DNA from 3 places in the Actinoplanes sp. NPDC049548 genome. Region 1 is predicted to be linked to each of the others. Evidence: riboswitches for the same ligand, from Rfam matches in the RefSeq annotation. Region 1 holds a riboswitch; each other region holds the start of a gene.
What was found. A riboswitch is a leader RNA that binds a small molecule or an ion and turns the genes downstream of it on or off. The one in region 1 is predicted to bind cyclic di-AMP.
Positions count from the first base shown of each region.

Region 2: another riboswitch for cyclic di-AMP. It lies ahead of AB0J80_RS07845 (NlpC/P60 family protein); the one in region 1 lies ahead of AB0J80_RS20540 (transglycosylase family protein).
Region 3: another riboswitch for cyclic di-AMP. It lies ahead of AB0J80_RS10655 (hypothetical protein); the one in region 1 lies ahead of AB0J80_RS20540 (transglycosylase family protein).

Region 1 is NZ_JBFAPM010000010.1:46,639-49,903, forward strand. Features, by position in the region: gene AB0J80_RS20535 (beta-galactosidase) at 1-981, opposite strand, end outside; gene AB0J80_RS20540 (transglycosylase family protein) at 1,055-1,732, opposite strand; cyclic di-AMP (ydaO/yuaA leader) riboswitch at 1,734-1,912, opposite strand; gene AB0J80_RS20545 (Hpt domain-containing protein) at 2,069-2,449, shown strand; gene AB0J80_RS20550 (response regulator) at 2,519-2,944, opposite strand; gene AB0J80_RS20555 (DUF2064 domain-containing protein) at 3,063-3,265, opposite strand, start outside.
Region 2 is NZ_JBFAPM010000003.1:144,987-148,251, forward strand. Features, by position in the region: gene mraZ (division/cell wall cluster transcriptional repressor MraZ) at 1-381, opposite strand, end outside; gene AB0J80_RS07845 (NlpC/P60 family protein) at 811-1,611, opposite strand; cyclic di-AMP (ydaO/yuaA leader) riboswitch at 1,618-1,739, opposite strand; gene AB0J80_RS07850 (MurT ligase domain-containing protein) at 2,253-3,265, shown strand, end outside.
Region 3 is NZ_JBFAPM010000004.1:179,839-183,103, reverse strand. Features, by position in the region: gene AB0J80_RS10660 (glycoside hydrolase family 65 protein) at 1-547, shown strand, start outside; gene AB0J80_RS10655 (hypothetical protein) at 745-1,764, opposite strand; cyclic di-AMP (ydaO/yuaA leader) riboswitch at 1,769-1,905, opposite strand; cyclic di-AMP (ydaO/yuaA leader) riboswitch at 2,152-2,289, shown strand; gene AB0J80_RS10650 (hypothetical protein) at 2,293-3,265, shown strand, end outside.

The sequences.
Region 1 (3,265 bases):
GATCGGCTGCCAGTTCACCGCGCTGGTCGAATGCTCCATGAGGAACCACGGCCGGCCGCCGGCCACATTGCCGGTGAGGTTGGCCGAGAAGGACAGTTCGTCGAACGGCCGGGACGTGCGCTGCACGTAGTGGTCGTTGGCGACGAAGTCGACCTCGGCGGCCCAGTCGGCGTAGTCGAGCGGCCGCAGCCGGCCCATGATCATGAAGTTGGTGGTCACGGGCACGTCCGGGGTGAGCTCCCGCAGCACGTCACGCTCGGCGCACAGGTAGTCCTTGAGCGCGTCGGACGAGAAACGCGTGAAGTCCAGCTGCTGCGTGGGGTTCGGATGGGTGGCCGCGCGGCGCGGCGGCAGGATCTGCGACCAGTCGGAGTAGTGCTGCGACCAGAACGCCGTGCCCCACGCGGCATTCAGGGCGGCCAGCTCGCCGTACCGTCGCCGCAACCAGACGCGGAAGGCCGCGGCGGCGTCGTCGGAGTAGTCGTAGGCGTTGTGGCAGCCGAGCTCATTCGACACGTGCCAGGCGGCCAGCGCCGGATGGTCGCCGTAGCGGCCCGCCATCTGCCGGACGAGACGCAACGCGTGCTCGCGGAACGCCGGCGACGTGGGCCGCCAGTGCTGGCGGCTGCCCGGCCAGATGGTCCGGCCCTCATGATCGACCGGCAGGATCTCCGGATGCTTCGCCGTCAGCCACGGCGGCGGGGAGGCGGTCGCCGTGGCCAGGTCCACCGCGATGCCGCCGGCGTGCAGCAGGTCCATGACCTCGTCGAGCCAGCCGAAGTCGTACTCGCCCTCGGCGGGCTCGAGCCGGCCCCAGGAGAAGATGGCGAGCGACACGATCGTGACGCCGGCGGTCCGCATCGCGCGCACGTCGTCGTCCCAGACGTCACGCGGCCACTGCTCGGGGTTGTAGTCGGCGCCGTACTCGATGCGCGGCGTCCGGCCCGGCGCGGTACGCAGCCAGCGCGGTGAGGTTGTCATGCCAGTCGATGCTATCGGCGGGGGCCCGGCCGCCCCACGGGGGAAGGGCGACCGGGCCGGTCTCCGACAGGCCTCAGAGGGCCAGGCGCTGCCCCGGGAGGATCAGGTTCGGGTTGCCACCGATCTCGCCGCGGTTCAGCTGGTACAGGGCGCGCCACCCGCCCTTGACGTGGTGGCTGCTCGCGATCTTCGCGAGGGTGTCGCCCGAACGCACCGTGTAGGACTTGCCGGTCGCCCGCGCGGGAGTGCCCTTCGAGGACTTGACCGTGCTCTTGTGCGTCGTGGTCCTGCTGCTCTTGTGCTTGGTGCTCTTGTGCTTGGTGCTCTTGTGCTTGGTGCTCTTGTGCTTGGTGCTTTTGTGCTTCGAGGCACCGGAGGTGTTCTTGCCCTGATAGGACTTCGTCGAGCCGGCCTTCTTGCCGCACACCGGCCAGGCGCCGATGCCCTGGCCGTCCAGCACCTTCTCGGCGATACGGATCTGCTCCGAGCGGCTCGCCTTGTTCGCCGTGCTCGCGTACTTGCCGCCGCCGTACGCCTTCCAGGTGCTGCGGCTGAACTGCAGGCCGCCGTAGTAGCCGTTGCCGGTGTTGATGCTCCAGTTGCCGCCGGACTCGCACTGCGCGACGGCGTCCCAGTTCACACTGGACTTCGCCTGGGCCGCGGACCCCGGGCCCAGCAGGGCGACGGTGCCCGCCGCACCCGCGACCACCAGGCCGAGGGCACGCAGGGACTGCTTGCGGATCTGTGCCATGAAAGGAAACCTCCACGCCTGCGAGGTCAGCTGTCGGGTTCGGGCCGAGGAGCCCGGCCGCGCGTGGCGGCTTCACCCCGAGGCGCGACGAGCGCGCCGTGGAACCTGTGGGTCCCCCGCTCCATGCCTGTCGATTGAGGTCCCGGCCCGGTCGGCGGCAGGATTCGGCGTTACCGACCGCGGGGCCCGCGTCAGCGGACCGGCCGACGTTAACCACTCGGCAGGGGCCGACGACAAACTTCCGGGCCCGAAGGTGACGTTGTTTACACCTTGATGATCGAACTGATCGTGCATCAAAACGGGGCGAACCGGACCCGGCAGTCGTACCGTTGGATCATGGAGGATCCCGCTGTCGCCATCCGCGCCCGCCTCGACGAGATCGCCGGCCCGGACCCCGGAGCGCCGGAGAATGCCCTGCTCGCCCGGCTGCTGACCTCGTACACGACGAAGACGCCGGCGGCGCTGGACCGCTTCGCCGAGACCCTGCACGCCGGCGACCCGGCGGCCGTCCAGGATCTGGCACACTCGCTGAAGGGCTCGGCGGCCAACATCGGCGCGGACGCCCTCACGACGATCTTCGCCGACCTGGAGGACGCGGCCCGCGAAGGCGATCTGCCACCCGATCCGGCGGCGGCCCTGGACCGCATCCGGATCGCCTACGAGCGGGTGGCCCCGGTGTGCACGCGCATCGCGGCCGAGCTCCAGCCGCGTTCGTAGCGACCCACGGTCACTCGTCGCGCCGCATCACTCCGCGGCCGCGCTAGCAGAGCTCGCAGTGACGAACCGTTACTCGTCCCACCAACCGGACTTGTTCGCGGGGGCGCTGACTTGCTCGGTGAGCAGGCTCTGCACGATGCTCGCCAGGACGGCCGGCTGGGCGGGCTTCTCGAGGTAGGGCGCCTGAGGATCCACGAGGCCCTGCGTGAGTGCGACGTGGCGCGGGATCCCGCTGATGTAGATCACGTGCATGGCGGGGTAGACGCTGGTGATCGACCGGGCGAGATCGCCCCTGCTGTCGCCGGGCAGGGAGAGGTCGGCGATGAGCACGTCGATGCGTCCCTCCTGCTCCCGGCACACCTGCATCGCCGACTCCGAGTCCAGCGCGGTGAACACCCGGAAGCCACGGACGGCAAGCATGTGCGCGGTGGTCTCAAGGACGTCGGCGTCGTCGTCGACCATCAGGACTGCCGCGTGGCCCGTGAGATTCGTCATTCTGGCCTCCTCAAGCCCAGCGTAGGGGCCGGGCCATCGCCAAGAGCGAACTTCGCGATCCCTGCCCCCGGACGCGGCACGACCGGGCCCCGGCCGGCCGACGGACCGCACCGGCGAGTCAGGGTGCGGGCAGGGTCGGCAGCAGGGCCACGCGCAGCCCGAGCCGCAGCGCGGCGAGCGTCAGCATCCCCGAGTCGGTCAGCCTCTCCAGCTCCGCCGCCCGCGACGGCTCCCGCAGCCCCAGCGCATACCACCCGCCGTCGGTCGTGGGCCCGATCACCGCATCGAAGCTGCGCAACAGGTCATGGGCGTCGTCGAGCA
Region 2 (3,265 bases), on a different contig from region 1:
GCTCGCCGAGAGGTACTGCTCCCAGGACTGCTTGTCCCAGATCTCCACCCGCGTGCTCGCACCGATCACCACGAGCTCACGGTCGAGTGCCGCATACTCCCGCAGGTGCCCCGGGATGGTGACCCGGCCCTGCTTGTCGGGGATCTCGTCGTGCGCGCTGGCGAAGAACACCCGGCTGTAGGCCCGGGCGGCCTTGTTGGTGACCGGTTGGTCCCGCAGCTGCCCCGCGATCCGCTGGAACTCCGGCATCGGGAACACGTACAGGCAACGCTCCTGCCCCTTGGTGATCACGACACCTCCCGCCAGCTCGTCCCGGAACTTCGCCGGAAGGATCAGCCGGCCCTTGTCGTCCAGGCGCGGGGTGTGAGTGCCGAGGAACATCGGCCAAACCCCCCTGCCCTGTGGCGGTTTCGCGGTCCGCCGGTTCGCTCGGGCCGGCAGGTCCGATCCGGCCTGCCACTGCGCTCCACTCTACTCCACTTCCCTCCACCCGCAACCGGAATCGGCCCGTCCATGAACCCTTTTCGCGGATGAATGCGCACGTCAGACACGGTGGGGCCGGAGTGGAGGGCCGAGGGCCTCCGATCAAGGTCCACTTTCCGACATGCCGCCCAGGCGGGCACGAAACTCCCCCGAAAAAGGGCAATTCCCCGGGCCGGAAGGGCCTCGGGGAGGGAAGTGGAGGGATCGCCGGGAGCGAAGTGGAGGAAAATCGCGCACAGGCGCAGACGACAGTGGGGCGCGACCCGAACCGGGTCGCGCCCCACTGAACTGTCGTACCGCTGTCTACAGCACTGCCGTGCCGAGGCGTCAGACGATGCGCCGGACGACGTAGTTGCTGCTGTAGACCTTCTGCTTCTTCACCCGCGCACCGGTGTGCGGCGCGGCCCACATGTAGCCGCCACCCGCGTAGATGCCGACGTGGGTGCCGTACGAGCCGGACCGGAACACGAGCAGGTCGCCGGCCTTCTTGCTGCCCTTGCCGACCTTCTTGCCGTAGTGCTGCTGCGAGTTCGCCTTGTGCGGCAGCTTCTTGCCCGCCGCCTTCTTGTAGACGTACTGCGTGTAACCCGAGCAGTCGAAGCGCTTCGGGCCGGCCGCTCCGAACTTGTAGAGCGCGCCCTTGTGCCTCTTGGCCTCGGCGAGGATCTTCGCTCCGCTGGCCTTGACCGTGATCTTGACGCTCTTGGTCGCGGCCGGCGCGAGCCCCGACGAGCCGCCGTAGTAGGTCCGGAACCAGACCGTGCGGCCCGGCTTGGTGTTGAAGACGACGGCGCCGCTTCGCACCGGCTTCTTCTGCCAGGTCTTCCACTTGCCGTTGATCTTGGACTGCAGCCGGACGTAGCCCTTGACGACCTTCTTGCCGGTCCTGGGGTCGGTCAGCTTGGTGGTCACCCGGACCTTCGAGCCCCAGAGCACCGTCCGCTTGTTGTACGAGACGGACTGCTTGGGCTTGACGGTCTTGACCGCGGCCGCCGTGGTGACGGGAGCGGCGGATGCTGCCGGCGTCGCGACCAGCTGGCCGGCGCAGAGGCAGAGACCCAGGGACAGTGCGACGGTTCCGGTGCCGACGGACATGCGGCGGCCCCGGCTCGAACTGCGTTCGTGCACGGTAGAGATATCCCTCCGGCACGCCTGCGAGGTTAGCTGTCGGGTTCGGGCGGGAAGGTTGCCCGGCCGCCGTGGCGGCTTCACCCCGAGGTCCGCCGGGTCTCGCGACCCGGTGGCGGACCGGAAATGGGTCCCCCGTCCCTGCCCCCATATGCCTTTGTGGTCGTTCACGTGCTTCGTGGTCGTCCCGTCCGGACCGGGGCAGGGCTCGGCGTGGTCCGTGCGGTACGAGCGGTGGGCGGTCGCTCACCGGCACACCCTGCCTACCCGATTTCTCGATCCACCGTGGGACCCCCCTCGATCACTCTTCGTATTTGGCACAGTGGACGGTGTCCGGTTTGTTACCACCGCGTGACAAATGCCGCCACGATATGCACCTTGACGATCACTCAGAGCTGAAGGTTACGGGTGAAACAGAACACATAAAAAGCCGCAGGCGGGCTGATCGAGGGACGTTCCGAGATCGGGCGAAAGCCTTCGCAAACATTCTGACCGGCGCAAACACGGCGACGGACGACGAACCCTGATCATCCGTTCGGCCGAGGCATCGACGCCGCCCGAACCCGGTGCCGCCGCCGCACCCGGCGCCACTCGACGTAGTGTCCGTTTCCGGTACCCTCGTCGCCGTGACGGACGGGAAGATGCCCTTGCGGGCCAAGGTCGCGAGCTCCGTCTCGCGCACGGCCGCGGCCCTCTCGCGGGCCGCGGGACGCGGCGACGGCTCGGTGATCGGCGGCTGGATCGGCCTCAAGATCGATCCGGACCTGCTGCGCAACCTCGCCGCCGGCCGGGCCATCGCCCTCGTCTCGGGCACCAACGGCAAGACCACCACGACCCGGTTCACCGCCGCGGCGCTGGGCGTCCTCGGCCCGGTGGCCACCAACTCGTTCGGCGCCAACATGCCCTCCGGGCACACCTCCGCGCTGGCGAAGGCGGGTGCCACCCCGTTCGCCGTCCTCGAGGTCGACGAGCACTACCTCGCGCGGGTCATCGAGGAGACGAACCCCCGGGTGGTGGCGCTGCTCAACCTCTCCCGCGACCAGCTCGACCGGGCCAAGGAGGTGGCGATGATGGCGCAGATGTGGCGCACCGCCCTCGCCGCCCACCCCGACGTGCACGTGGTCGCCAACGCCGACGACCCGATGGTGGTCTGGGCGGCCGTCAACACCGCCCAGGTCGTCTGGTTCAGCGCCGGCCAGCGGTGGACCGACGACTCGTGGGTGTGCCCCGAGTGCGGCTCGCCCATCAACCGCGCCCAGGGTGACTGGTGGTGCACGGGATGCCCGCTGCGCCGCCCGCAGGCCCAGTGGACCGTCGAGGACGAGGGCGTGCTCGACCCGAAGGGCGACTGGCACCTGGTCAAGCTGCAGCTGCCGGGTCAGGTCAACCTCGGCAACGCGGCCACCGCGCTGGCGGTGGCCGCCGAGTTCGGCGTACGCCCCATCGAGGGGGTGCCCCGGCTCGCGGGCGTGGCCTCGGTGGCCGGCCGCTACGCCCAGGTGGACCGCGACGGCCGCAACATCCGACTGCTGCTGGCCAAGAACCCCGCGAGCTGGCTCGAGGCCTTCGACATGGCCGAGGTGGCGCCGACACTGCTCTCCATCAACGCGCGCGACCCCGACGGGTTCGACACCTCCTGGCTCTACGACGTCGA
Region 3 (3,265 bases), on a different contig from region 1:
CACTCCGGAGGAGAAGGCCCGCAACTTCGCGTACTACGACGCCCGCACGGTGCGCGACTCGTCGCTGTCGGCGTGCATCCAGGCGGTCATCGCGGCGGAGGTCGGCTTCGTCGAGCTCGCCCACGACTACCTCGGCGAAGCCGCCCTGATGGACCTGCACGACCTGCACCAGAACGCCCGCGACGGCGTCCACGTGGCGTCGCTGGCGGGCTCCTGGATCGCGCTCGTCGCCGGCCTGGGCGGCATGCGCGACTACAACGGCCAGCTGTCCTTCGCCCCGCGCCTGCCGAGCCGGATCAGCAACCTGGAGTTCTCGCTGCTGTGGCGGGGGCTGCGGCTGCGGGTCGAGGTCGCGCCGGAGGAGGTCACCTACTCGCTGCGCAACGGCGGCGGGTCGGCGCGCCTCGAGCTGCTGCACCACGGCAAGGAGGTGACGGTGACGCAGGTGAAGCCGGTCGTGCTGCCGATCCCGCCGGCGCCGCCGACCGGTCCGGCACCGTCGCAGCCGGCCGGGCGTGCTCCGGTCCGGCGGGCTTCGGGGCTGTAGGTCAAGGTCAAGAGCTTCATGTCGTAGCTCGGTGGGGGTGCAGACCGCAACTCCCGTCGAGGCCGGGCCCGGAGATCCCATCGCCTAGCGGCTCAGGGACGGATCTCCGGGCCCTTCATTCTGCGTAAATGGGAAAACCCCAAGCACGTAGAAGCCCCCGCCAGAAGAGGACGGGGGCTTCGTCGCGTGGGGCGCGGCTAGAGCATGGAGATGTGGACGTGGTCCGTGTGGTTGGACGGTCCGTGGTACTTCTTCCAGCCCGTCGCCGGGAACCAGATCATCCGGTTCCAGATGACGTACAGGATGCCGAGCCGGTCGGCGTTGCGGACGGCGAACGCCATCAGGTTGTTGCCGTACTCGCGGGTGTCCTGGTTGTGCCAGGGGGAGAAGCCGCTCTTCTGCAGGGACCAGTCGCAGGCTCGGCCCTTCGGATGCTCGAACGGCCCGCCGTCGCGGTGACAACCGACGAAGCGGTTGAAGCCCGCCTTCCTCACCTCTTTGTACATGTGCAGGGTGCGCGAGGTGATGCAGCCGCCCGTCGTCGGGTCGTCGACGTTGCAGGGCAGGGGGCCGAACTCGCCGTCGGCGTTGCGCGGTGCGGGCGCCGCCACGCGGGACTTGGCCAGCACGAAGCCGCCCGTCACCGTATCGCCGCCGACCAGCGCGAGAGCCTTCTCGGCCGACTCCTTCTGCTTCTTCATCGACTCGAGGTTCTGCTTCTGCGCCTTGACCTCCTGGTCCAGGCGCGTCTTCGCGGTGGCGACCTCGTTGATGGCCCCGTCCAGCTCGCGCAGCTTGCCGTCGTTGAGGGCGTTGATCTCCTCGAGCGAGACGGCTTTCTCGATGAAGGCGTCGGGCGAGCGCACGTTGAGCAGGAAGCCCATGGTGCTGAGACCGCCCGTGCGGTACTGCTGCGCCGCGACCGCGCCGACCTGGGGCAGGAGCGCGTCGCGCTTGGCCTCCGCGTTCTTGACCTGCAGGGCGAGCGCGAGCTGACTCTTGGTCGACTTCGCGACCGCCGACTTCGCGGCCAGGAAACGCCGGCCCGTGTTGTCGAGCAGGTCGTTGAGCATGGGGTTGTCGTCGCCGTCGTCGGCGGTCGACGAGTTTCCTCCGCCCGGCGCCGCACTCGCGGGCGCGCCGGGGGCAGCGATCATGGTGACCGCGGCTAGCGAAGCCAGGGCGAGGACCAGCCACCGGCGGGGTCTTGCCGTCATCCAGTTTCCTTCCGTGTTGCCGCCGACCGGGTTAGCTGACGGGTTCGGGACGGAAGCGATCCCTACCGCTGGTTCAGCGGATTCACCCCATTACCAGGTGGTTCCCCGATTCGCCTCACGGCGATTGAGCGGTGGTCCGCCGGCACCTTGGGGGCGGTGCCTTCCTGGCGTGACCGGCCGAAAGTTTACCCGACTCCGGGCCGGTCACCAGCGGTCGCGGCGTCGGCAAAACTGTTACGACGCAACGACTTTGCGTCACCACTCGATGGAATGACCCTGGTCATATTCCGTCGCGCGAAATCTGACGGCCCGTGGTCGATTGATTGCGAAGAGTGCGAGACCTGTCGATTCAAGAAAACCATGGGTATCGTTCGTCACGGTTCCATCACGGAACCGCCGCCTAATCGCCGAAAGGCGAGCCGGGGACCCATCCGGTAATGGGGTGAATCCGCAGCTCCCTGCGGTAGGGATCACTTCCGTCCCGAACCCGTCAGCTAACCCGACCGGCGGCCGACGGAAGGAACGCACGTGAGGCTCGACCCTGTCCGCCGGCGATTAGCGACCCTGCTCGCGGTCCTCGTCGCCACCTCGGGGCTGGCACTCGTCGCCCCGGCAGCGGCCACCGCCGCGCCCCGCCCGCTCGCCGCGCCGGGAGGCTCCGGCGACGACGGGGAGGGCGGCTCCAAGTCCCTCGTCGAACAGCTCGAGGCGGCGTCGAAGGGCTTCGTCGAGGCCAAGGAGGCGCTCGACCGCTCGAAGAAGCGCCAGCAGGAGCTGGTCGCCAAGCTCAAGGAGATCGACGCCGACCTCGGCCCGAAGCAGGGTGCGCTCGACGAGATCGTGCAGCGGACGTACCGCACCGGCCGGCTCGGCCCGATGAGCGCACTGCTCACCGCCGACTCCACCGGCACCCTGCTGGACCGGGCGCAGACGCTGCAGACCGTCGCGATGAAGCAGGACCGCGCGATCCGCGACCTCAAGGACGCCCGCAGCAAGCAGGAGCAGGCGAAGCTCGCGATCGACGCGGCGATCCGCGACCAGCAGAAGCAGCTCACCATCATGGCCAAGCGCAAGACGCAGGCCGAGAGCGCGCTCAAGGCGCACAACGCGGCCGCGGCCGACGATGGCAGCCCCAGCACCGACAGCTCACCCAGCAGCGGGTCCAGCGGCGGCAGCAGCGCCCTCGCGGCACCCGCGCCGCGCAACTCCGACGGGTCGCTGCCGGGCGAGTCGTGCAGCGTCAACGACCCGACGACCAGTGGCTGCATCACGCCGCGGACCCTGCACGCCATGAAGGAGGCCAAGGCGGACGGCTTCACCCGCTTCGTGGCCTGCTTCCGGCACCAGAACAGCGGTGAGCATCCCAAGGGCCGGGCCTGCGACTTCGCGGCCGACCGCAACGGCTTCGGCGGCGTGGCGACGGGCAGCAGCCGCACGTACGGCAACCGGCTGGCGAACTACTTCATCCGCAACTCGAGCCGGCTCGGCGTGCTCTACGTCA